DNA from 4 places in the Janthinobacterium sp. JF4 genome. Region 1 is predicted to be linked to each of the others. Evidence: predicted binding sites of a transcription regulator. Region 1 holds the regulator's gene; each other region holds the start of a gene.
What was found. The regulator sigma-54, encoded in region 1, starts transcription at its own class of promoters, with help from an activator protein. The targets are predictions, from matches to a motif close to TGGCANGNAANCTGCTTT.
Positions count from the first base shown of each region.

Region 2: a site for sigma-54 is predicted at 6,677-6,694, ahead of adh (aldehyde dehydrogenase). Genes of this name have one in related genera too.
Region 3: a site for sigma-54 is predicted at 1,199-1,216, ahead of urtA (urea ABC transporter substrate-binding protein). Genes of this name have one in related genera too.
Region 4: a site for sigma-54 is predicted at 3,725-3,742, ahead of pedF (cytochrome c-550 PedF). Genes of this name have one in related genera too.

Region 1 is NZ_JCAQAV010000002.1:94,688-103,187, reverse strand. It holds gene AC54AF_RS02275 (KdsC family phosphatase) at 1-455, shown strand, start outside; gene lptC (LPS export ABC transporter periplasmic protein LptC) at 498-1,109, shown strand; gene lptA (lipopolysaccharide transport periplasmic protein LptA) at 1,135-1,728, shown strand; gene lptB (LPS export ABC transporter ATP-binding protein) at 1,728-2,483, shown strand; gene AC54AF_RS02255 (RNA polymerase factor sigma-54) at 2,488-3,966, shown strand; gene hpf (ribosome hibernation-promoting factor, HPF/YfiA family) at 4,036-4,398, shown strand; gene AC54AF_RS02245 (enoyl-CoA hydratase/isomerase family protein) at 4,533-5,618, shown strand; gene rapZ (RNase adapter RapZ) at 5,619-6,482, opposite strand; gene hprK (HPr(Ser) kinase/phosphatase) at 6,734-7,669, opposite strand; gene AC54AF_RS02230 (PTS sugar transporter subunit IIA) at 7,705-8,187, opposite strand.
Region 2 is NZ_JCAQAV010000058.1:4,129-12,628, forward strand. It holds gene AC54AF_RS25385 (4Fe-4S binding protein) at 1-1,323, opposite strand, end outside; gene AC54AF_RS25390 (porin) at 1,381-2,541, opposite strand; gene AC54AF_RS25395 (PQQ-dependent methanol/ethanol family dehydrogenase) at 2,829-4,565, opposite strand; gene AC54AF_RS25400 (DUF779 domain-containing protein) at 4,619-5,014, opposite strand; gene adh (aldehyde dehydrogenase) at 5,070-6,590, opposite strand; gene AC54AF_RS25410 (beta-propeller fold lactonase family protein) at 6,927-7,883, opposite strand; gene AC54AF_RS25415 (TonB-dependent receptor family protein) at 8,088-8,500, shown strand, end outside.
Region 3 is NZ_JCAQAV010000009.1:84,447-92,946, reverse strand. It holds gene AC54AF_RS10530 (hypothetical protein) at 79-276, shown strand; gene AC54AF_RS10525 (DUF4349 domain-containing protein) at 293-1,081, shown strand; gene urtA (urea ABC transporter substrate-binding protein) at 1,268-2,521, shown strand; gene urtB (urea ABC transporter permease subunit UrtB) at 2,663-4,261, shown strand; gene urtC (urea ABC transporter permease subunit UrtC) at 4,258-5,379, shown strand; gene urtD (urea ABC transporter ATP-binding protein UrtD) at 5,376-6,206, shown strand; gene urtE (urea ABC transporter ATP-binding subunit UrtE) at 6,225-6,923, shown strand; gene AC54AF_RS10495 (chromate transporter) at 6,926-7,510, opposite strand; gene AC54AF_RS10490 (chromate transporter) at 7,507-8,094, opposite strand; gene AC54AF_RS10485 (hypothetical protein) at 8,314-8,500, shown strand, end outside.
Region 4 is NZ_JCAQAV010000058.1:13,414-19,523, reverse strand. It holds gene rtcR (RNA repair transcriptional activator RtcR) at 1-1,083, opposite strand, end outside; gene AC54AF_RS25435 (RtcB family protein) at 1,378-2,613, shown strand; gene rtcA (RNA 3'-terminal phosphate cyclase) at 2,628-3,647, shown strand; gene pedF (cytochrome c-550 PedF) at 3,779-4,264, shown strand; gene AC54AF_RS25420 (substrate-binding periplasmic protein) at 4,280-5,113, shown strand; gene AC54AF_RS25415 (TonB-dependent receptor family protein) at 5,170-6,110, opposite strand, start outside.

The DNA of each region.
Region 1 (8,500 bases):
ACGGCAGCCTGCATTTCGGCCCGGACGGCGAGATGATGAAAACGTTTAATGTGTATGATGGCCTGGGCATCAAGCTGCTGCAGGAATCGGGCGTGCAGACGGCCATCATCAGCGCGCGCCGCTCGGCCATCACGGCGCGCCGCGCGCAAGACCTGGGCATTACCCATGTGCACCAGGGCGGCCACGACAAGCTGACGCCGTTTCGCGAACTGCTGGCGTTGACGGGCTTGACGGAAGAGCAATGCGGCTATATCGGCGACGACGTCATCGATGCGCCCATCCTGAAACGCGTGGGCTTTGCCGTCAGCGTGCCGGGCGGGCGTCCGGAAGCGCAGGGCCTGGCCCACCATGTGACGCAGGCCGGCGGCGGCCGCGGCGCGGTGCGCGAGATCTGCGAATTCCTGCTGCGCGCCCAGGACAACTATGCGCGCGTCATGGCGCCGTTCCTGGAGTGAGGCGCGCCGCCTCGCCAGTGACCTTTGAAAGAGTGAAGCCCTATGCGTAAGCCAGGAGGCGCCCATCGCTGGCGCATGATTTTTACCGTGCTGGGCGCGGTCGTCGTCGCGTTGGCCAGCTTTTGGCTGCTCGAAGTGATGAACAAGAATAGCCAGGACATCACGGCCAGCAAGCATCTGGATGAGCCCGACTATTTCATCACCAATTTCAGCATGGTGCGCATGGATTTGACAGGCAAGCCCAGCTATATTGTGTCGGGCACCAAGCTCACGCATTATCCGCTGGACGATTCGTCCGATATCGACCAGCCCTTCGTGCGCAAGCTCACGCCCGGCATGCCGCCGTTGAACATGAATGCGGAACTGGCGCATATCGACCAGGACAATACCCGGCTGCAACTGCACCGCAAGGTCGTGATCGACCGCGTGGCCAGTCCGAAGGCGCAGAACCTGACGGTCAGGACGGAAGCGCTGACGGTGTTTCCGGACGAGGAAAGAATGGAAACGGACGTGCCTGTCGATATCCTGACGGGCGCCTCGCGCATCAATGGCATCGGCATGAAGGCCAATAACGCCACCGGCGTGGTGGAAGTGCAGAATGCGCTGCGCATGGTCCTCCCGCCGAAACCGCGCCCGGCCGCGGCGGCAAAATGACAGAACGAAACAAGGAAACCATACTATGAAGAATATCTTGCTGTTGACTCTATTCTCGACCGTTTGCTCGTTGGGCGTGATGGGCGTGGCGCATGCCGAGAAGGCCGATTCCGAGAAGGAAGCCGTCATCACGGCACGCAGTGGCCACGTCGATGACGTCAAGCAGGTGCGTACCCTGACGGGCGACGTCGTGCTGGTCAAGGGGACGCTGACCATGAAGGCGGGCCGGGCCCTGATCACGGAAGACCCGCAAGGCTACCAGTTCATTACCTTCTGGGCCGATCCCGGCAAGCTGGCCACCTTCCGCCAGAAGCGCGATGGCGCGGGCGACCTGTGGGTCGAAGGCGAAGCGGAGCGCGTGGAATACGACAACAAGACGGAAGTGGTGAAACTGTTTTCCAAAGCCAAGCTGACGCGCCTGGAAGGCACGAAAGTGACCGACGTGGCCAATGGCGCCTTCATCTCGTATGACAGCCGCAAGGAAGTGTTTGCGATGGAAAATTCCGATAGCGGCACCAGCACCGCCGATGGCGGCAGCGTGCGCATGGTGATCCAGCCGAAGACCAAGGCGCCGGCGGCGGAGAAAGCGCCGGCCACGCCTGCGCCAGGAAAGAAATAATGGACAATACACGTTGCGGCAGCACCCTGATCGTTCGCGGGCTGCAAAAAACCTATGGCAAGCGGCAAGTCGTGCATGATGTCTCGCTGCAAGTCGAATGCGGCGAAGTGGTGGGGCTGCTGGGCCCGAACGGCGCCGGCAAGACCACCTCGTTCTACATGATCGTCGGCCTGGTGCCGTCCGACGGCGGCAGCATCGATATCAGCGGCGTGGACATCTCCAGCCTGCCGATCCACCGCCGCGCGCAGATGGGCCTGTCCTACCTGCCGCAGGAAGCATCCGTCTTCCGCAAGCTGACGGTGGAAGACAATATCCGCGCCGTGCTGGAGATCCAGACCGTCGAAGGCCGTCCTTTGACGAAGGCCGAGATCGAGGAGCGGCTGGATAAATTGCTGGCCGACTTGCAGATTGAAAAGCTGCGTGAGAACCAGGCGCTGTCGCTGTCCGGCGGCGAGCGCCGCCGCGTGGAGATCGCCCGCGCGCTGGCCACCGATCCCCGTTTCGTGCTGCTCGACGAACCGTTCGCCGGTGTCGACCCGATCGCCGTGATCGAAATCCAGCGCATCGTGCGCTTCTTGAAGGAGCGCAATATCGGCGTGCTGATCACCGATCATAATGTGCGCGAGACGCTGGGTATTTGCGACCGTGCCTACATCATCAACCAGGGCTCGGTGCTGGCGTCGGGACGCCCCGACGACATCATCGCGAACGAGTCGGTACGCCGGGTCTATCTGGGCGAACACTTCCGTATGTAAGCCAATGAAACAATCATTGCAGCTGCGCACTTCGCAGCACCTGGCACTGACGCCGCAGTTGCAGCAATCGATACGCCTGTTGCAATTGTCTACCCTGGAATTGCACCAGGAACTAGAGCAATTGCTGACGGACAATCCCTTGCTCGAACGCCTGGACGATCCGCTCGACCGTTCGCTGCGCCTGCTGTCCGACGGCGCCTTGAGTTCCACGGCCGCGCCGGCCGAAGCGCCGCCCCAGCCGCCAAGCCAGGAGGCGCCTGCGGCGCCGGCCGAAGCGGAAACCTTTGACGGCGAGGCGGGCGAGGGCCCGGCCGCCGCGGACGGCGGCGACAGCGACTGGAGCGAGGCGAGCCGGGGCAAGGCGCCCGACGACGAAGATTCGCGCCCGCAATTGGAGGCCCATCACTGCACCCTGCGCGAACACCTGATGGAGCAGATGCGCGTGACGGTGCTCGAATTGCGCGACCGCGCGCTGGTCGAGCTGATCATCGACGCGCTCGACGACAATGGCTACCTGGAAGAGTCGCTCGACGACATCCTGGCGCGCCTGCCGGAAGAGCTGGAAATCGACGCCGACGAGATGCGCACGGCTTTGTCTCTCTTGCAAAGTTTCGATCCCCCGGGCGTGGGCGCGCGCAATGCGTCCGAATGTCTGGCGCTGCAAATCAAGCGCTTGCCGCACATCGCCATGGTGACGCGCCGCATGGCCCTCGTCATCGTGGAAAAGCACCTGGCCTGGTTTGCCCAGCGCGACTTCAACAAGCTGAAAAAAGCCCTCGACTGCGACGATGAAGACTTGCGCGAAGCGCAGACGGTGATTCGCCAATGCAACCCGCATCCGGGCGCCGTGTTCGCCTCGGACGTGTCCGATTACGTGGTGCCCGACGTCGTCGTCAAGCGCGCGCGCAACGGCTGGCAAGTCACCCTGAACAACGACGTCATGCCGCGCCTGCGCGTCAACGCCATGTACGCCAACTTGCTCAAGCAGGGCAAGGGCGAGGGCGCGATGGGCGCACAGTTGCAGGAAGCCAAGTGGCTGATCAAGAATATGCGCCAGCGCTTCGACACGATCCTGCGCGTGGCGCAGGCGATAGTAGAAAGACAAAAGAACTTTTTCTCGCATGGGGCCGTTGCCATGCGCCCCCTTGTGCTCCGTGAAATAGCTGATACACTGGGTTTACACGAGAGTACTATCTCGCGGGTAACAACTCAAAAGTACATGCTGACCCCGCACGGCATGTTCGAGTTGAAATATTTCTTTGGTAGCCACGTCGCCACCGAAGCGGGGGGCGAAGCGTCATCGACGGCGATACGGGCATTGATCGTGCAACTGACAGGAGCAGAAGACCCTAAAAATCCTTTATCCGACAGTAAGATTGCGGACATGCTGGGGGAACAAGGCATGGTGATTGCGCGACGTACTGTTGCCAAATACCGGGAAGCATTGAAAATTCCGCCAGTGAGCCTGCGTAAGTGTTTGTAAGTTTTTTTCGGTTCCTCTGCGGGCCGGATAGGATGGACCGCACGAACCCGATCATCTTTAGGAGTGTGTATGAATCTCACCATCAGCGGACATCATCTCGAAGTGACACCAGCCATCCGTGAATACGTACAAACGAAGCTGGAGCGCGTGAAACGTCATTTCGATCAAGTCATCGATATTGCCGTGATTCTGACCGTGGATAACCTCAAAGAGAAAGAAAAACGTCAAAAGGCCGAAGTCAACCTGCGCCTGAGTGGCAAAACTGTCTATGTGGAAAGCTTGGCGCACGACCTGTATGCCGCCATCGATACCCTGATCGACAAGCTCGATAGGCAAGTGATGAAGTACAAAACCAAAGTGCAAGGGCACGGTAAAGAGGCGATCAAGCATCTGCCAGACAACTCAGAGGAAGACGCCGTCGTCGCCGTCTAAGGCCACCCGCTTCCAGCAGTTGTGATCAACTAAGGGCGCACATTGCGCCCTTTTTTGCGCCTGGACCTGTTGAACGCAATCTTCCCCGCGCAGGCGCTAGAATGTCCTCCACTCTTACTTCTTTTCATTTTGCCATGAGCGACTTCGTCCAGACCTCCATCCGACACCGTACCGGGCATATCGTGCTCGACCGTCCGAAAGCCTTCAATTCCCTGTCGCTGGAGATGGTGCGCGCCCTGAGCGCGGCCCTGCTGGCCTGGCGCGACGATCCGCAGGTGGACGCCGTCGTCATCCGATCCAGCAGCGACAAGGCTTTGTGCGCCGGCGGCGACATCCGTTTCTTTTACGATGCGGGCCTGGCCACGCCGCAAGGCGGCAGCGCCTTGCTGGAAGATTTCTTTACGGAAGAATATGCGCTCAACCATCTCATTCATTTCTATCCGAAACCGTATATCGCCGTGATGGATGGCGTGGTGATGGGCGGCGGCATGGGCGTGGCGCAAGCCGGGCCTGGCAACCGACTGCGCATCGTCACGGGCCGCACGCGCATGGCCATGCCGGAAGTCAATATCGGCCTGTTTCCCGACGTGGGCGGCAGTTATTTCCTGTCTCGCCTGGCCGGTCAACTGGGCCTGTACCTGGGCTTGACGGGCTTGACGATCAACGCGGCCGATGCGCTGTACACGGGCCTGGCCGATGTCTACCTGCCCGAGGCGCAGATGGGAGCGCTGCTGGCCCTGTTCGAATCGACGCCGGGCGAGGCCTTGCCGGTGGCCATCAAGGCGCTGGCGGCGCCGTTCCAGGCCGAGGCGGGCGTTTCTGCCCTGGCCACGGCGCGCGCGGCGCTGGACCGCCATTTCGGCGCCCCTTCCGTGGCCGCCATCATGGCTTCGCTGGCACAGGACGACAGCGGGTTCGCCGCCAGGGCCCTGGCGGCCATGCGCCTGCGTTCGCCGCTGATGATGTCGGTGACCCTGGAATTGCTGCAGCGTGGCGCCCACCTGGGTGTGGCCGATTGCCTGCGCATGGAGCGCACGGTGGTGCGCCACAATTTCGCGCATGGCGAAGTGCTCGAAGGCGTGCGCGCGCTGGTGGTGGACAAGGACAATGCGCCGCGCTGGAACCCTGCCAGCCTGGACGAGGTCGACGCGGCCATGGTGGCGCGCTTCTTTGCGCCCGTCTGGCCTGCCGCGGCGCATCCGCTGCGCCACCTCGATTAACTAGCTGCGCTCGCGGTGGCGCAGCACGACTCTTTCATTGGGGCCGAAGTATTGCGCCAGCCGTTCCGCCATGTACACGGAGCGGTGCTGGCCGCCCGTGCAGCCGAGGGCCACCGTCAGGTAGCTGCGGTTGTCGGACTTGAATGACGGCAGCCATTTCTCGATGAAGGCGCGGATGTCGGCCAGCAGTTCCAGCGCGCTCGGCTGCGCGTCGAGGAAGGCGATCACGGGAGCGTCGCGGCCGTCGAGGGGGCGCAGCGCCAGGTCATAATAGGGATTGGGCAAGGCCCGCACGTCGAAAACGAAATCGGCGTCGAGCGGTACGCCCAGCTTGAAGGCGAACGATTCGAAGAACAGGGTCAGCGGCGCGCGTTCGGAGGCGACGATATCCTTGATCCAGGCGCGCAATTTGTTGGCGCTCAGTTCCGACGTGTCGATCACATGGCCCAGCTGCTCGATGGCCGACAGGCGTTCGCGCTCTTCCGAGATACACTCGATCAGGGTGCGGCGGCTGGCCGGATTCTGGTTCGGACGCAATTCGTGCGACAGCGGATGGCTGCGCCGCGTTTCCGAGAAGCGCGCCACCAGCGAATGCGTGGTGGCCGTCAAAAACATGACCTTGACGTCGTGCCCTTGGTCGCGCAGCAGGGCCACATTGTGCGGCAGGCTGGTCAGCGACTCGGCGCTACGCGCATCGACGGCGACGGCCAGTTGCGGCGTACCTTCGTCGAGCAGCGTTTGCACCAGACTGGGCAGCAAGGCCGGTGGCAGGTTGTCGACACAATAGTAGCCGGTATCTTCCAGCACATTGAGCGCGACGGATTTACCGGAGCCGGATATTCCGGTGATAAGGACGATATGCATACGGCGATCATACAATAAAGATCGGCACTGTGCTCCCAAGGCAATGATCTTTACAAATGATTGCAATTTCGTATGTGTATTTCGTAGGTCGGTTTAACGCAAAGCGGTGCAGCAGGGAATTCACGCAGCATGGCTGCGTGCCTGCGTAACGGTCCTCGCTTGCAAGCGAGGGCTCCTGCCGACACCCGCTAACAATGCCGTCGGATTACGCGGAGCCTTGCCCCGCCTCGGCGGCCCCGCTAACGACCTTGTTAATCGCCGCTCATTGCCAACCTTTGCCGCTCCATGAACTCCTGCAAGGTGTCGATGCCGCGCAGCTGCAAAATGGTGTTGCGCACGGCCGCTTCCAGCAGCACGGCGATGTTGCGGCCGGCGGCGACGGGGATGACGACCTTGCGCACGGGAAGGCCGAGCACGTCTTCCGTGGGGAACAGGAAGGGCAGGCGCTCGACTTCCTCTTCCAGCGCGTTGCGGCGCACGAGGTGCACGATCAGTTTCAAGCGCATCTTGCGGCGCACGGCTGTTTCGCCAAAGATGGCCTTGATGTCGAGCAAGCCCAGGCCCCGCACTTCCAGCAGGTTTTGCAGCAGGGGCGGGCAGCGGCCTTCGATCATGTTCGGCGCGATACGCGAGAACTCGACGGCGTCGTCGGCCACCAGGCCGTGGCTGCGCGAGATCAGCTCCAGGCCCAGTTCGCTCTTGCCCAGGCCCGAATCGCCCGTGATCAGCACGCCCACGCCCAGCACGTCCATGAACACGCCATGCATGATGATGCGCTGCGCCAGTTTTTTCGACAGGTAGACGCGCAGGAAGTCGATCACTTGCGCGGCCGGCAGCGGGGTGGAGAACAGGGGGATGTTTTGCTCGTCGCAGATGGCGAGGATGTCGGGCGGCGTTTCCAGCCCTTGCGCGATGATCAGCGCGGGCGGGCCGCCGGCGATCAGCTCGCCGATCACGTGGGTGCGCGTATTGACCTTCAGGCGCTGGTAGTAATTGATTTCCTGGTGGCCGAAGACCTGGATGCGGCCCGGATGGATCAGATTCAAGTGGCCCACCTGGTCGGCGGCCGACGAGACGTCGCCCGAGATCAGGCGTTCGCCGCCGGGGAAGCCGGCGAACCAGCCCAGTTGCAGACTTTCACGATTATCGTCGTACAGGCGTTGTATCGTCAGCGGCGTTTGCAACATGGCAGTCTTCTTCAGGAGTGGAGGAATACCTGAGTTTAACCCGCCGCTTGCAGACTGGGTTGCCAATTGACGATGCGCGAATGCACGGATTTCGGTTCCGGATCCGTGGCCAGCGCCGTGCGGAAGGCATCGTCGGAAAACATTTCGGCGATTTCCGACAGGATTTCCAGATGTTGCTGGGTGACATGATCGGGAATCAGCAGGAAAAACAGCAGGTTGACGGGCTTGCCATCGGGCGACTCGAACGGAATCGGTTCGGCCAGGCGCACGAAGGCGCCCAGCGGCGATTTCAAGGTTTTGCTGCCCTTGACCCTGCCATGCGGCACGGCCACGCCATGGCCCAGACCCGTCGAGCCCAGACGTTCGCGGGCAAACAGATTGTCCGAGACGGTAGAGCGGGCGATGCCGTAATTGTTTTCGAAGATCAGGCCGGCTTGCTCGAAGGCGCGCTTTTTACTGGAGACTTCCAGGTCCAGCAGGACGTTTTCGAGAGATAGTATTTTGCTAAGATTAGTCATGACACTCAATGAAATGGTGCAATGCGCAGAGGGCTTGCGAGCCGAATTATAGGCCTGTTTTCGCGGCCTGTAACGCCAATTCTCAACAGTATACGCCCGCTGCGGGCGCAGTGGGCGCTACGGCCCATGTTGCCATCATTTTATCAAAAAAATAACGTCGGCGTGTATCGGCTATTTCCTGATTAAAAACACGCGGCGCGCCGGTTTTTCCGCCGCCGAATGCCGATTTTCCGATTTTTCAGCGTCTTTGACATGCTCTGCGGCACGACTGCAACGTTGTTTTAAAACACAGCCAACATTCCTGCTGGCATGG
Region 2 (8,500 bases), on a different contig from region 1:
CAGGAACAGGCGGCGGAACCAGATAAATTGCCGGCCATCGCGCACCAGGCGTTTCTGCCATGCCAAAGCGCCGGCCAGCAGCGCCAGCCCGGCGGCCAAGAGAAGCAACTCAGCCTTGCGGTTCTTCCACGTGCCGCGCCAGCTGGCATCGTCGCCTTGCGGTGCCGTATAGAAATCGGCCGGCAAGCGGTAATTGACATCCACGTTGCGTGCGATGCGTTCCGGATACACGATGCCCTTGCTGCGCGTGATGGGGAGAGAAAACGCCAGCGGACTGGCCGCATCGAGTCCCGCCTGGCTGATGATGCGCAAGACGGCGATATTTTCCGTCGGCAACGGCCCCGCATCCGACAGGCTCAACTCCAGGTCCAGGTCGCGCATGTCAATGGGCAAGCCATCCTGCTTGAGCAACAGGCGATCAGGCACGGTGCCGCGCACGAAATCGTCGTCCAGCACGCTGTAGCGCCCGCGCGACATGACGAGGATGGCGTGGTCGCCCTCGTCGAGCCGGTTGCGCAGTTTGTTCCAGCTGCGTTCCGTCAACAGATTGCGTCCCACCGTGGGTACAGACACATAGGCCAGGTACAGGTCGATGAACACGCCGTCCGGCGCGCGCGTGGCCTCCGCATCGAGTCCCGCGCCGGGACTGCCGGCAAACAGGGTTTCCACATCCTTGTTACTCAGGCGTACATGTTGAATCAAGCCCTGTTTGAGCATCTGCGCCACGCTGAGTTTCTCGAATACCTCCATGCGGATGCGGGCGATCTGGTCCGGGTCGCGGCCTTGCGCGAAGCCGAGTTTTTTCCGCGACACTTTCAAGGCCGAGGCCAGCACACTTTGGTTGATGATGCGCACAGAGGCCGTGGCCTTCGACACGCCATCGATATCGGCGTGGCTTGCATCTGGCGCGCGCTTGGTTCGCGCATCGATGGCGATGTTCTGTTTCAGCGACAAGCCCTGGTACTGTTTGACAAATTGAAACAGGGGCGCTTCGCCCAAGCCATCGAGAAACACGGGTTCGTGCTGCGACAGGACGGCGACGTCGAGAAAACTGCCCTGTGGATCGATGGCGATCAATAAATTGACGGGTACGCCGGAAAAGCCGGGAATGGGCGCCAGGTCCACCGATTCAAAAACATAGCCGACCAGCTCGGTGGCCGTGGCGTTTTGCCGGAACAAGGGCCAGACGGGCAAGTCGGCTTCCTTGTCGCCGACGACGATGGGAGCGGGAAAGCGCCGTGCCAGCTCGGCCTTGGTCAGTACACCCGCCCACGCCTGTCCCAGGATAAACAGGAATAGCCAGCATCCGATGAATAACCGCATTGTCCGCATCCACTACGCTCCGTGCGGCGCCCTGTTACAAGGCGCCGCGTTGATGGGTTAGAAGAAAATAATGCCGCCCAGGGAGACGCCTTTCATCTTCGCTTCGCCGCCAGCAAAGCCTTTCGAGCGCGTCTGGCCCAGTTCTCCCACCAGGGTGATCGCGCTGTTGAGCGAGTAATACGCGCCCAGGGTCAGGTTGGCGTTCGACTTCAAGCCGCCCGTACCGGCCGTGTTGTCGTCGTTCTTGCTGATGCCATAGGACAGTCCCAGCTTCAGCTTGTCCGTCGTTTTGTACGTGCCTTGCAGCAGCCAGTTCTTCGACTTGGTATCGCCCTGGTCCGCATCGGAGAGTATCCCCAATCCTTTGCCGCCTTGGAAGTTGACCAATACGCCGGCCGGGCCCATCTGGTACGAACCGCCCACTTCCACGCCGCGCATGGTCAGATCATCGACGCCCGGCGTTTTCGACGTGAATTTTTGCGACTTCACACCGAGCCACGCTTTCAAGCCTTCCTGCGCATACGTCAGCTGCGCCTGGACTTGCGGGCTCGACTTCGAAGAATAGGTCGAACCGGCCACGATGGGCGTATCGGAAACAGGGCTGACCAGCGCCACGTCGGCGCCAAAGCCGCCCGACTTCGGCGAGCTGTACATGATCTGGCCATAGTTGCCCAGATAGGTATAGCCGGCGCCGATATGGCCCAGGGTCACCCTGCCCCGCTGCGTCGCCTGCACGGGTGCGCCCGAACCCAACAAGGTCATGTCGGACAGGATCGCATTCGCGCCGAAGATGCCGTAGTCGCGGCCCAGCTTGAAGGTGCCCATCTGCGCATTGCCAAATGTGAAGAAGGCCTGGCGCACATCGACCACGCTGTTCTGGCTGATGGCGCTGTCGGTGGCCGTCGAGTTATAGATGCCGATCAAGGCTTTCACGTCGTACTCGCCCAGCCGCGAGCTTGCCGAGGTGATCAATCCATTTGGCAGCAAGCCGTTGCCGATGGTAGTGCGATCCTTTTCGCCGCCGCAACCGAGCGCCTGGCCACCCAGCGCCAGTCCGCCCACCGCATCGCCCGAACACGACACTTGCGTGTAATAGGCGTTGACGATGCCGCCCACCGACACGGTCCAGTCGCCAGCCTTGATATCGACGGCTTGCGCCTGCCCCATCGCTGCGATTGTCATGACACCCAGGCTCCCCAGCTTGATCAATGTGTTCATTGCTTCTCCTCTTTCTTCTCTGTTTTTAGTGTGCACACCAGTGATTGATGTACCTCAAGCTTTGGCAATAAGCGTGCCCAGCGCGGTTCAGAGGGAACAAGAGAAAAAGCGTATTCAACGTGTGCAGCAGCGGATCAATCACCACTGATAGTGTTCATTTTTTGACCGCAAGTTTGCATAGCAGGCGGACTGGTAAACAAAAAACTGACGGCCTGCGCCGTCAGCAAAAAGAAAACACCTGGCGGACAGGGAGACACCCATCCGAGTGGCCCGGGTGCTTCACCCCATTACTTCGATGCCAGCTTGAAGACCCATACGGAACCGCCCTGTTCCAGGAAGTTGACCTTCTTCGCCACTTCGCCGCCCCACAGCGGCACCGCGCCACCCCAGCCGGAAACGACGGCCACATATTGCGTGTCGCCATCCTGCCAGGTGACGGGCGGCGCCACGACGCCGGAACCCGTCTGGAATTTCCACAACTCCTTGCCCGTCTTCGCGTCGACGGCTTTCAGGAAGCCTTCCGGCGTACCATAGAACACCAGATTGCCGGCCGTACTCATCACGCCGCCCCACAGCGGCGCGTTGTTCTTGATTTCCCAGACGATCTTGCCCGTCTTCGGATCGATGGCGCGCATGGCGCCGATGTAATCGTCAAACAAAGGCTTGATGGTGAAACCGGCGCCGAGGAAGGCGCCGCCCTTCTTGTAGCTGATCGGCTCGTTCCAGATATCCATGCCCCATTCGTTCGCCGGCACATAGAACAGCTTGGTTTGCGGCGAGTACGCCATCGGCATCTGGTTTTTTGCGCCGAGGAAAGCGGGTGCGGCAAACACGGTCGTGCCCTTCTTGCCTTCCTCTCCCTTGGTCGGATCGCCAGGACGTCCGGCGGGGATGAAATTCGGCCGGCCCGTCTTCAGGTCGATGCTGCTGGCCCAGGTGATTTTCTTCACAAACGGAAAGGCGTTCTGCAGCTTGCCGCTGGCCGCATCGATGACATAGAAGAAACCGTTGCGGTCGGCCTTGCCGCCGTAGCGCTTGCCATCCATGTCGAAGGTGACGAATTCGTTGGCGCCGTCGAAATCCCAGGCGTCGTTGGGCGTGTTTTGATACGCCCACTTGATCTGGCCCGTTTTCACGTCCAGCGCCACGGTGGATGACGAGTACAAGTTGTCGCCGGGACGCAAGTGGCTGTTCCATGGCGCCGGGTTGCCGGTGCCAAAGTAGGCGAGCTTGGTTTGCGGATCGTAGGTGCCGCCCATCCAGGTCGAGGCGCCGCCCGTTTTCCACAGGTCGCCCGGCCAGGTTTTGTTCACGGTGCCGGACACGCCGTTGTCGATGGCCTTGCCATCCTTGTCGTAGCGGTGGCCCATATGACCTTCCACCGTCGGACGGCTCCACACGAGATCGCCCGTCATCGGGTTGCGCGCTTCGACCCGGCCCACGATGCCGAATTCGCCCCCCGACACGCCCGTCAGCAGCAAGCCTTCGGCGATCAGCGGGGCGGCCGTCATCGAGTAGCCGGCCGCGTAATCATCGACTTTTTCCTTCCAGACGATCTTGCCCGTGTTCTGGTCCAGCGCCACCAGGTAGGCGTCGAGCGTGCCGAAAATCACCAGGTTGCCGTACAGGGCCGCACCGCGGTTGACCACGTCGCAGCACGGCATGATGCCGTCCGGCAAGCGATGCTCATACTTCCACAGCTTGGCGCCCGTTTTCAAGTCGATGGCAAAGATGCGCGAATACGATGCCGTGACGAACATCTTGCCGTTATGAATCAGCGGCTGCGACTCCTGGCCTCGCTGTTTTTCACCGCCAAACGAGAACGACCAGGCCGGCACCAGCTTGGCCACGGTCTTGTCATTGATCTGCGTCAGCGGCGAATAGCGCTGGCCCTGCGTACCCATGCCAAACGACAGGACGCTGGCCGGATTCTTCGCCGTGTTGTCGAGCATGGCATTGCTGACATTGCCCACGTCGGCCGCCTGGGCCAGCGATGCCAAACCCAAACCGATGAGTATCCCCATGATTTTTTTCTGCACAATCATCTCCCTCTGTTATTAGTATGTGTGTGTAACTCTCAGGTACTTTTTCTGTCGTGCTCATGCGGCTGGGCATGCAACAGCGCGCACTCTTCATCGGTGAACAGGCGCGAGCGCGTCAAAAAGCGCTTGCCGGTGCCGTTGTCAAGTGAAAACATGCCGCCATTGCCGTCGACCACATCGATAATCAACTGGGTATGCTCCCAGTACTCGAATTGCTCGAGTCCCATGTAAAACGGTGTGCCATTCAAATTGCCGAGATAGATATCGGTGTCGCTGACATCGAACTCGCCCAACGCATAGCACATGGGCGCACTGCCATCGCAGCAGCCGCCCGACTGGAAGAACATCAGCGGGCCGTGACGCTGGCGCAATTTTTCCATCATTTCCAGCGCCGCATCGGTGGCGACCACCCGGGCAATTGCTGCACTCATGGCATCCCTTTCTGCGCGCCGCACCTGGACTACAGGTGCGGCGACTGTTGCCGGTTTAGAAGAAGCCCAGGGCTTTCGGGCTATAGCTCACCAGCAAGTTCTTCGTTTGCTGGTAGTGATCGAGCATCATCTTGTGGTTTTCGCGGCCGATACCCGATTGCTTGTAGCCACCGAATGCGGCATGGGCTGGATACAGGTGATAGCAATTGGTCCACACACGGCCCGCCTGGATGGCGCGTCCCATGCGGAAGGCACGCGAACCGTCACGCGTCCACAAGCCGGCGCCCAGGCCGTACAAGGTATCGTTGGCAATCGCCAGCGCGTCGGCCTCATCCTTGAAGGTGGTCACGGACACGACTGGCCCGAAAATCTCTTCCTGGAAGATGCGCATCTTGTTGTTGCCCTTGAACACGGTCGGACGCACGTAGTAGCCGCCTTCCAGGTCGCCCGCCTGCGTGTTGCGCTCGCCGCCAGCCAGCACTTCGGCGCCTTCCTGGCGGCCGATGTCGAGGTAGGACAGGATCTTTTCCAGCTGCTCCTGCGAGGCCTGCGCACCGATCATGGTGGAAGCGTCGAGCGGGTTGCCCTGCTTGATGGCGGCCACGCGCTTCAGGGCCCGTTCGATGAATTTCTCGTAGATCGATTCCTGGATCAGCACGCGCGATGGGCAGGTGCACACTTCGCCCTGGTTCAGCGCGAACATGGCAAAACCTTCCAGGCACTTGTCGAAATAATCATCGTCCGCATCCATCACGTCTTCAAAGAAGATGTTCGGCGACTTGCCGCCCAGCTCGAGAGTGACGGGAATCAGGTTTTGCGCCGCGTAGCCCATGATCAGGCGGCCCGTGCCCGTTTCGCCCGTGAAGGCGATCTTGGCGATGCGCTTGCTCGACGCCAGCGGCTTGCCCGCTTCCAGGCCGAAACCGTTGATGATGTTCAGCACGCCCGGTGGCAGCAAGTCACCGATCAGCTCGATCAACACCATGATGGAGGCCGGCGTCTGCTCGGCCGGTTTCAAGACCACGCAATTGCCGGCGGCCAGGGCTGGCGCCAGTTTCCACACGGCCATCAAGATCGGGAAATTCCACGGGATGATCTGGCCCACGACACCCAGCGGCTCATGGTAGTGATAGGCATAGGTTTCCGCGTCGATTTGCGCGACGGAACCTTCCTGCGCGCGGATGCAACCGGCGAAATAACGGAAATGGTCGATGGCCAGCGGAATGTCGGCATTCATCGTTTCGCGGATCGGCTTGCCGTTGTCGATGGTTTCCGCCGTGGCGATCAGGCTCAGGTTCTGCTCGATGCGGTCGGCGATGCGGTTCAGGATATTGGCGCGCTCGGCAGGCGACGTCTTGCCCCAGGCATCCTTGGCGGCATGCGCGGCGTCCAGCGCCAGCTCGACGTCTTCCGCCGTGGAGCGGGCGATTTCGCAAAATGGCAAGCCGGTGATCGGCGTAATGTTAGGAAAATATTCACCTTTTACCGGTGCAACGAATTTACCGCCAATGTAATTGTCATAGCGTTGTTTGAAGGGATTGGCTACGCCCAGTTTGCTGATGTCTGCGAGATTCATGTCGTCCTCTATCGGGTTAATTAGAATGAAATTACTTAATTAAAATCAAACGTCCTGGTACAGATGGGGGTGAGTACATGGGGTCTTCCGCAAATGCCGTGCCAGCTCGCCGCCCCCTTACAAACTTAGCCGGTTTTACCCTTGTTACAAGGGCGTGGCACCAATCCCGGCGCGCTTTTCAGCGTATCCCCCGGGCATGAAAGGAGGGCCGGGTCTGTTGGCGTTTTGAACAAGGTGGCAGCGTCCTGTTCCAATCCGGGCCAGCCCTGCTGCCGCCCCCCTGCGCCGCTACACAATGGAACAGGTGTACCAGACTGGAACACCTTCTCTGCGCCACTACCGAATCACCACGCCCCATGGCAATTCGCCCACGGCAATATCGGCCACCTTCTGTGCGCTGGCCGTGTCGATGACGGAAACGCTGTTCGAGCGGCCATTGGCCACGTACAGCTTGGCGCCGTCGGGCGTGATGGCCATGTTCCACGGACGCTTGCCGACGGCAATGGTGGCCGTGACCTGCTTGCTGGCCGTGTCGATCACCATCACCGTGCCGTCCGTGCCATTCGAGACATACACCTGCTTGCCGTTGGGGTGGACCACGATGCCATTTGCATTCTTGCCAGCGGGAATGGTGGCGATGGCCTTGCGCGCGGCCATGTCGATCACGTAGACGGCATTGACCAGCTCGCACGCCACGTAGGCGCGGCCCGAGTCCGGACTGAAGCCGATGCCGCGTGGGCGCAGTCCCACGGCGATGGAAGTCACCTGGCGGCGTTGCGCCACATCGATGACGTCGACTTGCTCGGCCTCTTCCGCGCTGACCAGCAGCCAGCGCCCATCGGGACTGAACACGGCATGTTCCGGATTACGTCCCTGCACCTTGATATCGGCGAGCAAGGTACCTGTGTGGCCATCGAGCAAGGCCACGCTATTGTTTTCCTCGACGGCCACGGCCACATAATGACCGTCCCGGGAAGCGCTGACACCTTCGGGCGACTTGCCCAGCGCCACCGCGCGCACGGGCGTGCCGGCAGCGTTATCGATCAGCAACAAGGCGCTGCTGGCGGCGTCCGTGACAAACAATTGCCGCCCGGTGGGGTCGGCGGCGATGCCGCGCGGCCGCTTGCCTGCGGCGATCTGGCGCACTACCTGGTCGGTAGCCGTGTCGATCACGCTCAAGGTGCCCGATTTTTCATTGGGGACATAGGCAAACGGAGCGGCCTGGAGGGCGCTGCTGGCGAGCGCAGGCAGCAGCCAGCACACCTGGCGCAAGCGCGAGAAGAAGTTGGGCATAATCACCTTTTCAATGGAAAAACACAGGAAAAACGCGCGGCATCGGCGCCTATGACAATTGCTGTATGCAAACGCCGTGCCACGGACAAGCGTATAATTTCAGCCCACCAATGGAGACATGGCAGGCATATTGCTTGATAAGACTATGCAGACCTGTGCCGCTCACGCGCTCAAGCAGGCTTTTATTCACATTGGAGAATCCGCATGCAGCATCGTTTCCGCCTGAACACCATCGCCAGCCTGTTTGTCGCCGGCAGCGCCACCCTGGTCCCCCACGTCTTTGCCGCCGAGGCAGCTGATCCGGCCAACGGGCAACTCATGGATACGGTGGTCGTCAGCGGCAGCCGCATCGCCCACCCCAGCCAGGAAGTGCCGGCCTCGATCGACGTCGTCGGCAGCGCTCGCATCCAGGATGGGCAAATCCGCGTCAACGCATCGGAAGCGCTGGCCGCCGTGCCGGGCCTGGTCGTGCAAAACCGCCAGAACTATGCGCAAGACTTGCAGATCTCGTCGCGCGGCTTCGGCGCACGCTCAGCCTTCGGTGTGCGCGGCGTCAAACTCATCAGCGATGGCATTCCCGCCAGCATGCCCGATGGCCAGGGCCAGGCCGCCACCTT
Region 3 (8,500 bases), on a different contig from region 1:
GCGCATTATCTTTTTGCATGACCTGGATGCCATGTCTACCGACTTTTCAGCCTGTACAGCGACAGCGACCATCCGGCCGTGCGCGCCAGGGCGGCCGCCTTCACGCCGCCACGCGAGCAGCCGGCCTTTCCCGTGCTGGCGCCCGAAGAGCGCGACTTGCCGGAAATCTGGCCGGCACCGTTGCCGCAGGTAGTGGCGTCCCTGACCGGCCATGCGACCGTGCAGGATGTGGCGGCGCACTTGCCCGATATCGAATTGTTGCCGCTGCAAAAATAATCCAAAGAAAGAAATCATGAAAAAAATATCCATATGCCTGATTGGCCTGATGCTGCTGGCCGGCTGCGGCAGCAAGGGCGAGAGCGGCGGGCAGTCGAGCGCTGCCCGTCTTGACGGCAAGGAAAAGGGCAGCGAGTTCCTTGCCTATGAACATAATGTCAGCGTCGATACGCGCGAAGCGCAAGTGCGGCCCCTGTATGAGAAAGTGGTCGCCGCCTGCAAGGCCGATACGGAAAACGGCTGTTTGCTGCTCGATTCCAGCGTCGACAGCGGCCGCTACGTGCATGCGCGCATCAGCATGCGCGCCAAGCCTGCCGGTATCAAGAAGCTCGTTGCGCTGGTCGCGGCCGAAGGCGACGTCACCAGCCAGGGCACCAAGGTGGAGGACCTGGGCCGTCCTGTGCTCGACAGCAAGAAACGCCTGGACATGCTCAGGCAGTACCAGGCCCAGCTGCAAGACCTGGAAAAGCGCTCGGGCGCCAACGTCGATGCCCTGATCAAGGTCACCAAGGAACTGGCCACCGTGCAAGTGGAACTGGAGCAGGCGACGGCGGCCAATGCGCTGTTGATGCAGCGTATTGATACGGACTTGCTGAATGTGGTCATCAGCGCCGAAGGCAGACAATCGTTCTGGCGCCCCGTCAAGCGCGCACTGGGCAATTTCACGGAAAACCTGTCGGAAGGCGTGGCCAACGCCATCACGGCCATGGCCTATATCCTGCCGTGGCTGATCGCTTTCGTGCTGTTGTTCCCGCTGGGCCGCAAGGGCTGGCGCCGTTTGCGAGGTGCACCGCGCAAGATGTAAAGCCTGCCGCGCACCGTTTTACGGCAATTTGAAACCTGGCTGCACAGTCCTTGTGCGGCCAGGTTTTTTTTCGTGCGGCGCTGGCGTGCACGCACCATGGCGGACGACGGTTGGCGCTGGCATGCATTCTGCTTTAACAACATCGTAGCCCAGCCCGACCCCCACGAACCCATCACAGGAGTCCCCATGTCACGACGCATCATCCTGAAAGCGGCCGCCGCCGGCGCACTGGCCCTGGCCACGTCCATCACCATGCAGTCGGCCCTGGCCGCCGATACGATCAAGGTGGGCATCTTGCACTCCCTGTCGGGCACCATGGCCATCTCCGAGACGTCGCTGAAAGACGTGGCGCTGATGACGATCGCCGAGATCAATGCCAAGGGCGGCGTGCTGGGCAAGAAGCTGGAAGCCGTCGTCGTCGACCCCGCATCGAACTGGCCTTTGTTCGCGGAAAAAGCGCGCCAGCTGGTGGCGCAGGATAAAGTTGCCGTCGTGTTTGGCTGCTGGACATCCGTGTCGCGCAAATCCGTCTTGCCGGTGTTCAAGGAACTCAACAGCCTGCTGTTTTACCCGGTGCAATACGAGGGCGAGGAGTTGGAAAAGAATGTGTTTTATACGGGCGCCGCGCCGAACCAGCAGGCGATACCCGCCGTCGAATACCTGATGAGCAAGGATGGCGGCGGCGCCAAGCGCTTCGTGCTGCTGGGCACGGATTACGTATATCCGCGCACCACCAACAAGATATTGCGCGCCTTCCTGAAAAGCAAAGGGGTCAAGGATAGCGATATCAGCGAGGTCTACACGCCGTTCGGCCACGCCGACTATCAAACCATCGTCGCCAACATCAAGAAGTTTTCCACGGGCGGCAAGACAGCCGTCATTTCCACCATCAATGGCGACTCGAACGTGCCGTTCTACAAGGAACTGGGCAATGCGGGTCTGAAAGCCACGGACGTGCCCGTCGTTGCGTTTTCCGTGGGCGAGGAAGAGTTGCGCGGCATCGATACCAAGCCCTTGCTGGGCCACCTGGCGGCCTGGAATTATTTTGAGTCCGTCAAGAATCCCGTCAACGCGGCCTTCATCAGGCAGTGGAAAGCGTATGCCGTGGCGCAAAAGTTGCCGAATGCGGGTTCGGTGGTGACGAACGACCCGATGGAAGCGACCTATGTCGGCATCCACATGTGGGCGCAAGCCGTGGAGAAGGCAAAATCGACGGACACGGACAAGGTGATCGCCGCCATGGCGGGCCAGAGCTTCAAGGCGCCATCGGGCTTCACCCTGACCATGGACCCGACCAACCACCACTTGCACAAGCCCGTGATGATCGGCGAGATCAAGGCTGATGGGCAATTCAATGTCGTGTGGAAAACCAAGGACGCAATACGCGCCCAGCCTTGGAGCCCGTTTATCAAGGGCAATGAGGGCAAGCAGAAGTTATGAGTTAGCGGCAGAAAGGCCGGGGTCCGTCGCTTCGCGATCGGAATTCGTCCCATTGGGACGAATTCCCCCGACGGAACTTGGCGTCCCCGTCTGACCCCAGATTTTCGCTTGGGCTGAAGTAACGATGAGAGGTCTTTCCGCATGCGTCTGCTACGTCGTATTTTGCTATTACTTTGCCTGTTGCCGCTGTCTGCGCAGGCTGCCATCCCTCCCGACCTGCTGAAACCGCTATCCGGCGACGATCCCGACACCAGGATCGCTGCCGTCGCCCAGATCGCCGCCCTGGCCACGCCCGATGCCGCCCGCGTGCTGCAAGCCTTGCAGGATGACGCCTTGTATGCCGCGCCCGATGGCACGGTGTATATCGTCGATGGCGAGCAGGCATATGACCCGGCGCTCGGTCAGAGCGTGCCGCTGCCCGATGGCATCGATGGCGTGATGGTCAACAACCGCTTGCGCGCGGCTGTGGCGGGCGCCTTGTCGGGGCTGCAACTGCTGGCGCCCGAGCGGGCCACACGCCTGGCCGCCGCGCAGGCGCTGCAGCGCGCCGTCGACCCGGTGCAGCTGCCCCTGATCCGCACCGCGCTGGCGCGGGAAAGCGATGCTGACATTAAACAACTATTGCAGGTGCTGATCGCCAGCGCCAACCTGCATGCGCCGGACGCGGCCACGCGCAAGGCCGCCGTGCAGGCGCTGGCGGGCAGCAGCGATGCGCGCTTGCTGCCCGTGCTGCAAGCCATGCTGGACAAGGGTACGGATGGCCGCGCCGGTGAGCCGGACGAAGCCGTGCAACTGGCCGCCATCGACACCATGCGCCAGATCAAGGGCAGAGTGGCGCGCATGGAATTTGCCGGCAATGTGTTCTACGGCATCTCGCTGGGCAGCGTGCTGCTGCTGGCCGCGCTGGGGCTGGCCATCACGTTCGGCTTGATGGGCATCATCAACATGGCGCATGGCGAATTGCTGATGATAGGCGCTTACACGACCTATCTGTGCCAGCTGTTTTTCCGCGCCTACCTGCCAGGACTGCAGGATGCCTACCTGCTGGCCGCCTTGCCTGCCGCCTTTCTCGTCGCGGGGCTGGTGGGCGTGGCGCTCGAGCGCACGGTGATCCGCTGGCTGTATGGCCGTCCGCTGGAAACCCTGCTGGCCACCTGGGGCATCAGCCTGATCCTCATGCAGCTTGTCCGCACCATCTTTGGCGCGCAAAACGTGGAAGTGGCCAATCCGGCCTGGATGTCGGGCGGCGTCACCGTGCTGGGCGGCCTCGTGCTGCCGTACAACCGGCTGGCCATCATCGTCTTCGCCGTCGTCGTCGTCGTGGCCGTGTGGTTGATTTTGAACAAGACGCGCCTGGGCCTGTTCGTGCGCGCCGTCACGCAAAACCGCCGCATGGCCGATTGCGTGGGCGTGGCCACGGGCAAGGTCGACATGCTGACCTTCGGCCTCGGGTCCGGCATCGCGGGCCTGGGCGGCGTGGCCCTGTCGCAGCTGGGCAATGTGGGGCCGGACCTGGGCCAAAGCTACATCGTCGACTCCTTCATGGTGGTGGTGCTCGGTGGCGTGGGCCAGCTGGCCGGCACCGTGATCGCCGCGCTGGGCTTAGGTGAAGTGAACAAATTTCTCGAACCGGTGGCGGGCGCCGTGCTGGCGAAGATCGCCATTCTGGTATTTATCATCATTTTTATCCAGCGCCGGCCGCAGGGCCTGTTTGCCATGAAGGGACGCAGCGTCGAATGACTATCTCCTGTCAAAACAAGCAGGGCCTGTTCACGCGGCCCGTCTGGCTGGCGATTGCCGCATGCACGGTGCTGGCGGCGCTGTTGCCGATTTTCAACCTGGCGTTTGCCGAAGGGCATGCCTTGCACGTGTCCGCCTACACGGTGGCGCTGGTGGGCAAGTTCATGTGCTACGCGCTGGCCGCGCTGGCGCTGGATCTCGTCTGGGGCTACACGGGCATCCTGTCCCTGGGCCACGGCGTGTTCTTTGCCCTGGGCGCGTATGCGCACGGCATGTATCTGATGCGCGCCATCGGCGAGCAGGGCCAGTACCACAGCAGCTTGCCCGACTTCATGGTCTTTCTCGACTGGAAAACCTACCCGTGGTACTGGGCATTTACGGAACATTTCTGGTACTGCATGGCCCTCGTCGTGCTGGTGCCAGGCGTGCTGGCTTTTGTCTTCGGTTACTTTGCCTTTCGCTCACGCATCAAGGGCGTGTATTTTTCCATCATCACGCAGGCGATGACGTATGCCTTCATGCTCTTGTTCTTCCGCAATGACACCGGCTTTGGCGGCAACAACGGTTTCACGGATTTCAAGACGATATTGGGCCATAGCATCACGGCGCCCGCCACGCGGGCCGTGCTGTTTCTGCTGACTTTGGCTTTCCTGCTGGCGGCCTTGATCGGCGCGCGCGCCATTGTCCGCTCGAAACTGGGGCGCGTGCTGCAGGGCGTGCGCGACAGCGAGGCGCGGCTGATGTTCCTCGGCTACAACCCGCTGTGGTTCAAGCTGTTCGTGTGGACCTTGTCGGCCGTGCTGTGCGGCATCGCCGGCGCCCTGTACGTGCCGCAGGTGGGCATCATCAACCCGTCCGAAATGTCGCCGGCCAACTCCATCGAGATGGTCGTATGGGTGGCCGTGGGCGGGCGTGGCACCCTGATCGGCCCCATCCTGGGCGCCTTCACCGTCAATGGTTTGAAGAGCTGGTTTACGGCCGCCTTGCCGGAACTGTGGCTGTTCGCGCTGGGCTTGCTGTTCATCGGCGTCACCCTGTTCATGCAGCAAGGCATGCTCGGTGTATTGAGCAAGCTCAAACGTAAAAAGGTGGCCGCCGTGGCAGAGGAGGCCGCATGAGTATCCGCATGTTGCCCGGCATGGCCAGCGCGGAAGCGGGCGCCACCTATTCGCGCGTGAAAGGCGAGGGCGTCGATACGACGCATGGCGCTATTCTGTATCTGGAAGATATCAGCGTGTCGTTCGATGGCTTCAAGGCGATTAACAAGCTGAGCCTCGATATTTCCGTGGGCGAATTGCGCTGCATCATTGGCCCTAACGGGGCAGGCAAGACGACGATGATGGATGTGATCACGGGCAAGACGCGGCCCACGTCCGGCACGGCCTGGTTTGGCCAGACCATGAATCTGGCGACGATGACGGAAGCGCAAATTGCCCATGCGGGCATCGGCCGCAAGTTCCAGCGCCCCACCGTGTTCGAGCAGCACACGGTGTTCGACAACCTGGAGCTGGCCATGAAGATGGACAAGCGCGTGGCGCCCACCCTGTTTGCCCGTTTGAGCTCGGAGCAGGCAGGCAGGATCGAAGCGATCTTGCGTTTGATCCGCCTCAACGGCCACGAGGCGCGGCCGGCCGGCTTGCTGTCGCACGGGCAAAAGCAGTGGCTGGAAATCGGCATGCTGCTGATGCAGGAGCCGCAGCTGATTTTGCTGGACGAACCGGTGGCCGGGATGTCGGATGCGGAAACGGCGCGCACGGCGGAGTTGCTCAATGAATTGCGCGGCAAGCATTCGATCATGGTGGTCGAGCATGACATGGGTTTCGTCACGGACATTGCCCAGCAAGGCATCGTCACCGTGCTGCATGAAGGGTCCGTGCTGGCGCAGGGCCGCATGGAAGAGGTGCAGGCGGACGAGCGCGTCATCGAAGTCTATCTGGGAAGGTAATAGGGGAGATCACAGACCATGCTGGAAGTCGAACAATTGAATCAATACTATGGCTCCTCGCACACCTTGCGCGGCATCAACTTGTCGGCGCGCAAGGGCGAGTGTCTGGCCTTGCTGGGCAGGAATGGCGTGGGCAAGACGACCCTGCTGAAATGCCTGATGGGCGTGCTGCCCGTGGCGCAGGGCAAGGTGGTGTTCCAGGGCCGCGACATCACCCGGCTGGCGCCGCATGCGCGGGCACAGCTGGGCATCGCCTATGTGCCGCAGGGCCGCGACATCTTTGCGCGCCTGACGGTCGAGGAAAACTTGCTGATGGGCATGGCGGTCAAACGGGGCAGGCAAGCGTCGCGCATCGATCCCCACGTGTATGAGCTGTTTCCGGTGTTAAAAGAGATGCTGCAGCGGCGCGGCGGCGATTTGTCCGGTGGGCAACAGCAGCAGCTGGCCATCGCGCGCGCCCTGCTGGCCGAGCCGCAGCTGATCATCTTCGACGAACCGACCGAAGGCATCCAGCCCTCCGTCATCAAGGATATCGGCAGGGTCATTTCCTTGCTGAAGCAGCGCGGCGACATGGCCATCGTGCTGTGCGAACAGTATTTTGATTTTGCCCGCGCACTGGCCGACGACTTCATCGTGCTGTCGCGGGGGCAGGTGGTGGCCAGCGGACCGGCGGCGCAGATGGATGGCGAGGAGGTGAAGCGCCATTTGGCCGTGTAGCATTACACCAGTTGCAGCCATCCCAGCACGGCGCCGGCCGCCAGCAGCCACAACAAATGGATTTTCGTGCGCCAGATGATGAGGCCAGCCACGATGGACAGGCTCCACAGGGCCCAGTCCGTGCGGAGGTCATGGTTGGCGCCGCCCAGTATCATGCCCGTGGAAATCAGGAGGGCGACGACGATGGGCGCCATGCCCTGCTTGAAGGCACGCACGGGGCGCAGGTCGCGGTTGCGGTAGCCCCACTGGGCCGCCACGTAGGTGAGGGTGGTGCTGGGCAGCATGATGCCCACCATGGTCACCAGCACGCCTAGCCAGGCGGCCGTGTAGCTGCCCGCATTCATGCCCACGTTCCAGCCCATCAGGGCGACGAACAGCACGTTCGGGCCGGGCGCGGCTTGCGCGATGGCAATCGACTCATTGAATTGCGCCTGCGTCAGCCAGCCATGCTGCTCGACGAGGAAACGGTGCATTTCGGAGGTGGTGGAAATGGCGCCGCCAATCGACATCAGCGACAGCATCAGGTAGTGGCCGAACAGGTTCAGCCAGTCGCCCGCGCTCAACACCAGTTGCAAGGGCGGATTCATGCGGACAGCTTTCGGTACGTGAGCAGGCAGCCGATGCCGCCCAGGCCCAGCAGGATGTACAGCAGGGGCCAGCGCAAGACCGCCACCATCAGCACGCCCAGCACGGTGATGGGCAAGGTCAGCCACAAGGGCAGCGGATGCCTGGCCAGCGCGGTCGCCAGTTTCACGCCCGTGGCGGCGATCATGCCGGCCGACACGGCCGCCATGCCGCGCAGGGCGCCCGCCATCTGCGGGTTATCGCCAAAGCGCGTGTACAGCAAGCCCAGCACGAGCACGATGACGAGGGGCACGGCCAGCATGCCGGCCAGCGCCGTCAGCGCGCCTCGCAAGCCGAAATAGCGTCCGCCCACCATCAGCGACAGGTTGACGACATTCGGCCCGGGCATGATTTGCGCCACGGCCCAGTCTTCCAGGAATTCCTCCTGCGTCAGCCAGCGCTTGCGCTCGACCATCTCGCGCTGGATCACGGCCAACACGCCGCCGAATCCCTGCAGGGCCAGCCAGGTGAACGAGAAAAACAGGTCGGCAAGCGAGGCGGGCTGCGGGCGGGGACGGTCGGGTGGAAGGGCGGAAGGGGAAGACATGGCTGATTATCGCCGTGGCCGCTCGCGCTTGTCCATCGCTTTCGGCTGCGCTTGTGCCTGCAAGAAAAAAACCGTGGCTCATGTTTCCCTGCCATTGACATCGTGAGTTTATCGGCAATACTTTTAGCGGCAACATGACCGCTGTCCCTGTCCGCGCTGTCGCGGTTCGCACCGCTACGCCGTCTCTCCCTCCGTCCCCCTTCGCAGGAGTTGTTCATCATGCCTCATTCCACAGAAACGCTGCATATGCCCGTCAACACCGTGGTGCTGCATGCCCGGGTCGATCAGAAGATGTGCGATATCGTCAATCTTGGCATCGCCGTGCAGGCCGCCTTCAGCACCTTGTGCGCGCTGGAATACCTGAAGTCATACAATGTCGCCCCTGAACTGATTGAGCGCGTGCTGC
Region 4 (6,110 bases), on a different contig from region 1:
ACCCGGCAATTCGTACGTCCACAGGTTGATGCGCGCATACAGATCTTCGCGGAAGCGGCCGGCGGCTACCTCTTTGCCCAGATCGCGGTTGGTGCCGGCGATCAGCTGGAAGTCGCTCTGCACCTCCGTATCGGCACCGACGGGGAAAAAGCGCTTTTCTTCGATGGCTTTCAGCAGCATCGCCTGCTCGTCGAGCCCCAGTTCACCGATTTCATCGAGAAACAGCAAGCCCTTATGCGCGCTGCGCAGCAAGCCGGGCCGGTCCGCGCCGGCGCCCGTAAATGCCCCCTTGATATGGCCGAACAGGGTAGAGGCGGCGCCATCGCCATGCAGGGTGGCGCAATTGAGGTCGATGAATTTGCCATCGATCTGGTGGCGCGATTTTTTCAGTTCATACACGCGGCGCGCAAGGAACGATTTGCCGGCGCCGGTCGGCCCCATCAACAGCATGGGGGCTTTCGATTTGATGGCGACGCGCTCGATTTCATCGATCATGCCGTTGAACTTCGCATTGCGCGTGGCGATGCCGGACTTCAGGAAGGCCACGCCTTCAGCCTGTTCGCGCGTAAAACGCTGGGCGATCTGGTCGTAGCGCGACAGATCGAGGTCGATCAATGCGTAGCTGCCGGGATTGCCGGCACCCTGGCGCTTCGGTGGCGACGTTTGCACGAGGCGGCCGGGGAAATAGCGTGCTTCCGTCATCAGGAACATGCAGATCTGCACCACGTGGCTGCCGGTGGTGATGTGGATCCAGTAGTCTTCCTTGTCCGGATCGAACGGGTAGTTGTTGGCAAAATCGTAGAGGGCGCCGTACACGTTCTCGAAGTCCCAGGCATCGCTGATGGGTAGTTCGTGGGCGATCATCGTGGTTTCAGGCGAGATGCTGGCGATATCCTGCGATACCTGGCGTACCAGATTGTCAAACTGGCTGCCCGCGTACAGCAGCTCGAAACGGTCGATGATCTTGTCTTCATGCTGGGTCAGGGCGACGCTGGGACGCCACTTTTCCCAGCGCGCAGCACCCTTGCCGTTGTCGAGCTGCGTGCCGAGAAAACCAATGACAACGGTGCGTTTTGCTTGCATAAATTGGATAACTATTTATCTTAAAAGATAATTATAGTTTAGATTGTAATGCGCAGGAACTTGCTCGGCAGAACATGTATTGAAATATTATTTAATTAAATCAATGGTTTATAGGTATCTTGGGTGAAATATTAAAAGCTGGCACAGCGCTTGCAATAGAGAGTGTAGCAACGAGATGAAAGTAGAGAGCAGGGAGGAACGAAATGGCCAATACCTACCTCCAGAGCCGATACGTCGGCAGACGTTTTACCAAGCCTTGTCATCACCCCTTATAAAATAGAAGAAAAGAAGCAGATGAAAAACGAAGAATACGAAGTCCTGCATACCGAAGGCAGCCGTCCCGTCAAAATGTGGACCCGTGGCGTGCCTGTCGAAGAAGCGGCCAAAAAACAACTGCGCAACACGGCGACCCTGCCTTTCATTTACAAGCACATCGCCGTCATGCCCGACGTCCACCTGGGTAAAGGGTCGACCATCGGCAGCGTGATTCCCACCCTGGGCGCCGTGATCCCGGCGGCGGTGGGCGTGGATATCGGTTGCGGCATGATGGCGGCGAAGACCACGCTGACGGCGAATGACTTGCCCGATAATCTGGCGCCGCTGCGCAGCGCCATCGAACGCGCCATTCCGCACGGGATGTCGCCGAAGACGCGCGGACATCGCGGCCGTGATGAGGGGTCCTGGCATACGCCGCCCTCGGTGGTCGATGCCGCGTGGCTGCAATTGAAGGATGAATTCGACGCCATCTGCCTGAAAACGCCGAAGCTGAAAAATACGAACAATTATCGTCACCTGGGGACTTTGGGCAGCGGTAACCACTTCGTCGAAGTCTGCCTCGATGAACAGGGTTCCGTATGGTTCATGCTGCATTCCGGATCGCGCGGCGTGGGCAATGCCATCGGCACGCACTTCATCGAACTGGCCAAGCAGGATATGCGCACCCACTTCATCAACCTGCCCGACCAGGATCTGGCTTACCTGGCCGAAGGCACGCAGCATTACGACGATTACGTGGAAGCGGTCGGCTGGGCGCAGCGGTTTGCGCGCAACAACCGAGAAGTGATGATGCAGAACCTGATCGCCGCCGTGCGCACGGTCATCCATAAACCGTTCCAGACGCACGTGGAAGCCGTCAACTGTCACCATAACTATGTGCAGAAGGAGCACCACTTCGGCAAGGATGTGCTGGTCACGCGCAAGGGCGCCGTCTCGGCCCGCGCCGGCGAGCTGGGGATCATTCCCGGTTCCATGGGGGCGAAGAGTTTTATCGTGCGCGGCAAAGGCAATGCGGAGAGTTTCCATAGCTGCAGCCACGGTGCGGGCCGCACGATGAGCCGCACGGAAGCGAAGCGGCGCTTCAACCTGGATGACCAGATCCGCGCCACGCAAGGCGTGGAATGCCGCAAGAATGAAAACGTGATCGATGAGATTCCGATGGCCTACAAGGATATCGATGCGGTGATGCTGGCGCAGCGCGAGCTGGTCGGTGTGGTGCATATCTTGAAGCAGGTCGTCTGCGTCAAAGGATAAGAGAGAAAGCAGAGATGATAGAAATAGATGGAGCGCAAGGTGAGGGCGGCGGACAGATTTTGCGCTCGGCGCTGAGCCTGTCCATGATCACGGGGCAGCCATTCCGGCTGACGAATATCCGCGCGGGGCGGGAAAAGCCCGGCTTGCTGCGCCAGCATCTGCTGGCCGTGCAGGCGACAGCCGCCATTTGCGGGGCGCACACGACGCCAGTGGCGCTGCGCGCAACGAGCCTGGAATTCGTGCCTGGCCCCATACGCGGCGGCGATTACCGCTTCGCCATCGGCAGCGCCGGCAGCTGCACCCTGGTATTGCAAACCCTGTTGCCGGCCCTGCTGCATGCGGATGGAGCTTCTACCGTGCGCATCAGTGGTGGCACGCACAATGCCATGGCGCCGCCCGTGCATTTCCTGCAGCGCGCGTATGGCCGCGTCCTGGAACAGATGGGGGCCGAGGTGGATATTTCGCTGCAACGCTATGGCTTTCATCCCGCAGGCGGCGGCGAGGTGATGGCCACCGTGCAACCGTGCCAGCGCTTGCGCCCCATCGCATTGCTGCAGCGCGGTGAACGGAAGGCGGGGTATGCGGAAAGCGTGGTGGCGGGCGTGCACGTGCGGGTGGCCGAGCGCGAGCTCGAGCGTGTCGCCGGCGGCATGGGCTGGAGCGGCAATCAGTTGCGCATCGTCGGCTTGCCGTCGGAGCAGGGACCGGGCAATGTCTTGTTGCTGACCTTGGAGCATGAGCATGTCACGGAAGTGTTTACTGCTTTCGGTGAAAAGTCCTTGCTGGCCGAATCCGTGGCCAAGCGCCTGTTGAACGAGGTGCGCGCCTATCTCAAGACGGACGCGGCCGTCGGCGAGCACCTGGCCGACCAGCTCTTGCTGCCCATGGCGCTGGCCGGCGGCGGTAGCTTCAGTTGCAGCAAGGTCTCGCAGCATGCACTGACGAATGCGGAGGTGATTGCCCGATTTTTGCCCGTGCGTATTACTTTCGAGCAGCAGGAGCGGAGCAGCATCTGCACGGTGGCCGCCGCTTGACGCGCGCGGTGACACAACTAGCTGTTGCAGCTGTTCCAAATTGATACATGGGTGGCCGGACGTGGGGCATATACGCATGGCATGGCATTTGCTCTTCTTGGATATTCACTAAAAAAACCAAGGAGACCAGCATGTCCTATTCCATTCGTACCCTGCTCGGCGTTGCCGCCGCCGGCGCCGTTGCCCTCACTTCCCTGCTGACCTTACCGCATGCCTATGCGCACGGCAATGTCACGCCGCAAGGCGTCGACACCACGGGCTTGCCCAAGGTGGGCGACAAGTGGCTCGATCAAAATCCGTATCGGGGCAACAAACTGGCCTTGACGGTGGGCACCTCGGCCTACAATCAGAATTGCGCCCGCTGCCATGGCATCGAAGCCATCTCGGGCGGTATCGCACCGGACTTGCGCCAGCTTGACCGCGATTGTTTCAGTATCAAGAATGAGACAAAGAAACAGGCTTGCTACAAGGAGACGGATAATTACTACCTGACCACCATCCGCCACGGTAAAGTGCGCAATGGCGCCGTGTACATGCCGCCGTTCGAGGGCGTGTTCAACCAGGAAGCCATGTGGGCCATCAAGACCTATCTGGAAACCCGCCGCGAGTCGAACTGATCATAAAGGAGTCCCATGCGTTCATTTCAACTCCATGGCGCGCGCGCGATGCTCTCGCTCGCCTGCCTGGCGCTGTGCGCAGCCGCGCCGGCGCATGCCGACTGGCAGAAAGTGCAGCAGTCGGGCAGCCTGAAAGTGGCTGTGTACAATGAGTTCGCGCCGTTTTCCGACAAGGGCGTTGGCATCGATATCGACATCGCCGAAGCGCTGGCGAAAAAGCTGGGTTTGAAACTGAGCTTGCTGCCATTTCCCGCTGGCGAAAACCTGAACGATGATTTGCGCAATATGGTGTGGAAGGGGCATTACCTCGGTTATGGTCCCGCCGATGTGATGTTGCATGTGCCGGTCGACAAGAAGTTGATGGCGGATAACGACAAGGTCGAGATCTTCGCGCCGTACTACGTGGAAACCGTGCGCCTGGCGCGCAGCGCGCAAGCCGTGCCGCAATTCGAGGGCGTCGCTTCGCTGGCCGGCAAGCGCATCGGCGTGGAAAAGGTGTCGATCGCGGCCATGCTGATGCTGGGTGAAGACAATGGCAAGTACCGTGACGACGTGCGTATCTTCGACACGGCGGCCGAAGCCTTGCAGCAATTGCAGGCGGGCAAGCTCGACGCCGTGCTGGCCAACCGGTCGGAAATCGAATCAGTGCTGAAAAGCGATCCCGCTTTCCCCTTGAGCGAAGTGGCGTTCGCCCGCTTGCCGCGTACCGGCTGGGCCGTGGGCCTGGCCGTCAGCCGCCAGCAACTCGACGTGGGCAAGTTGCTGCAGGCAGCCATGAACGAGATGGCCGCCAGCGGCGAATTGAAAACCATCTTCGAGAAATATGGCGTGAAGGAAGCACGGCCATAACAGGCCATGCCGCATGATAAAAAGCCCGCGCATCGGTCGATGTGCGGGCTTTGTTATTAGAACGAGTACTGCGCGCTAACGCCCAGCAACCAATTACGTCCCGGCGCCGCTTCATAGTAGCGCTTGTTGCTGTCGCCGACGATGACGGAGCCCACGTAGGTCTTGTCGAAAAGATTGTTCAGGCGGGCAAATTCCTTGAAGCGCCAGTTGCCCACGTTTTGCTTGGCGTTGAAGCGCGCATTGAACACCGTATAGCCGGGCGCCGGTTTTTCGCTGTTGCTGTCCTCCGCGTAGATCTGGTTGCTGGCCACGCTTTCCAGCGCCGCGCCAAAACGGTCGAGCGTGTCTTTCCAGGCCAGTTCCGCAAACAGGTTGGCGCTGGGCACGCCCGGCAAGCGGCTACCTTCGCGCACGCTGCCAAAGGCCTGGTCATACACGGCGTGCAGGCTGGTGAGCGCCACTTTTGCCGTGAAACCATACGACAGGTTCGAGTCCAGCGATACTTCCATACCCTGGCGCAAGGTTTTACCCGCATTGCGATAGCTGGTGCGCCCGCCGCTGGACTTGTCGACCACCAGTTCGTCGTTGGTCTTGATCTGGAACACGGCCGCGTTGATGTGCGTGTTGTTATTGATCCTGGCCTTGATGCCCGCTTCCAGGTTGGTGCTGGTGGCCGGTTTCAGCTGGTAATTGAAGCCGCCGCCCGTGCCCGAGTAAAACAGCTCATTCAAGGTGGGCGCTTCGAAGCCGCGCGCGGCGCTGGCGTAGACGTTGACGTTCGGCGTCAGTTTATACAGCAGGCCCAGCACTGGTGTCGTATGGCTGAACTCGAGGCTGCCGCTGTCATTGCCATTGCCGAGGAAGTGGTCGTTGACCGACACTTTCATCTTGCTGTAGCGCACACCTGCGCTGAGCAGCCACGGCCCGTTTTGCCATTCCGCCTGGACATACGGATCGAGGCTGGACACGACATTCTGCTCGTCGCGGCGCAGCTTGC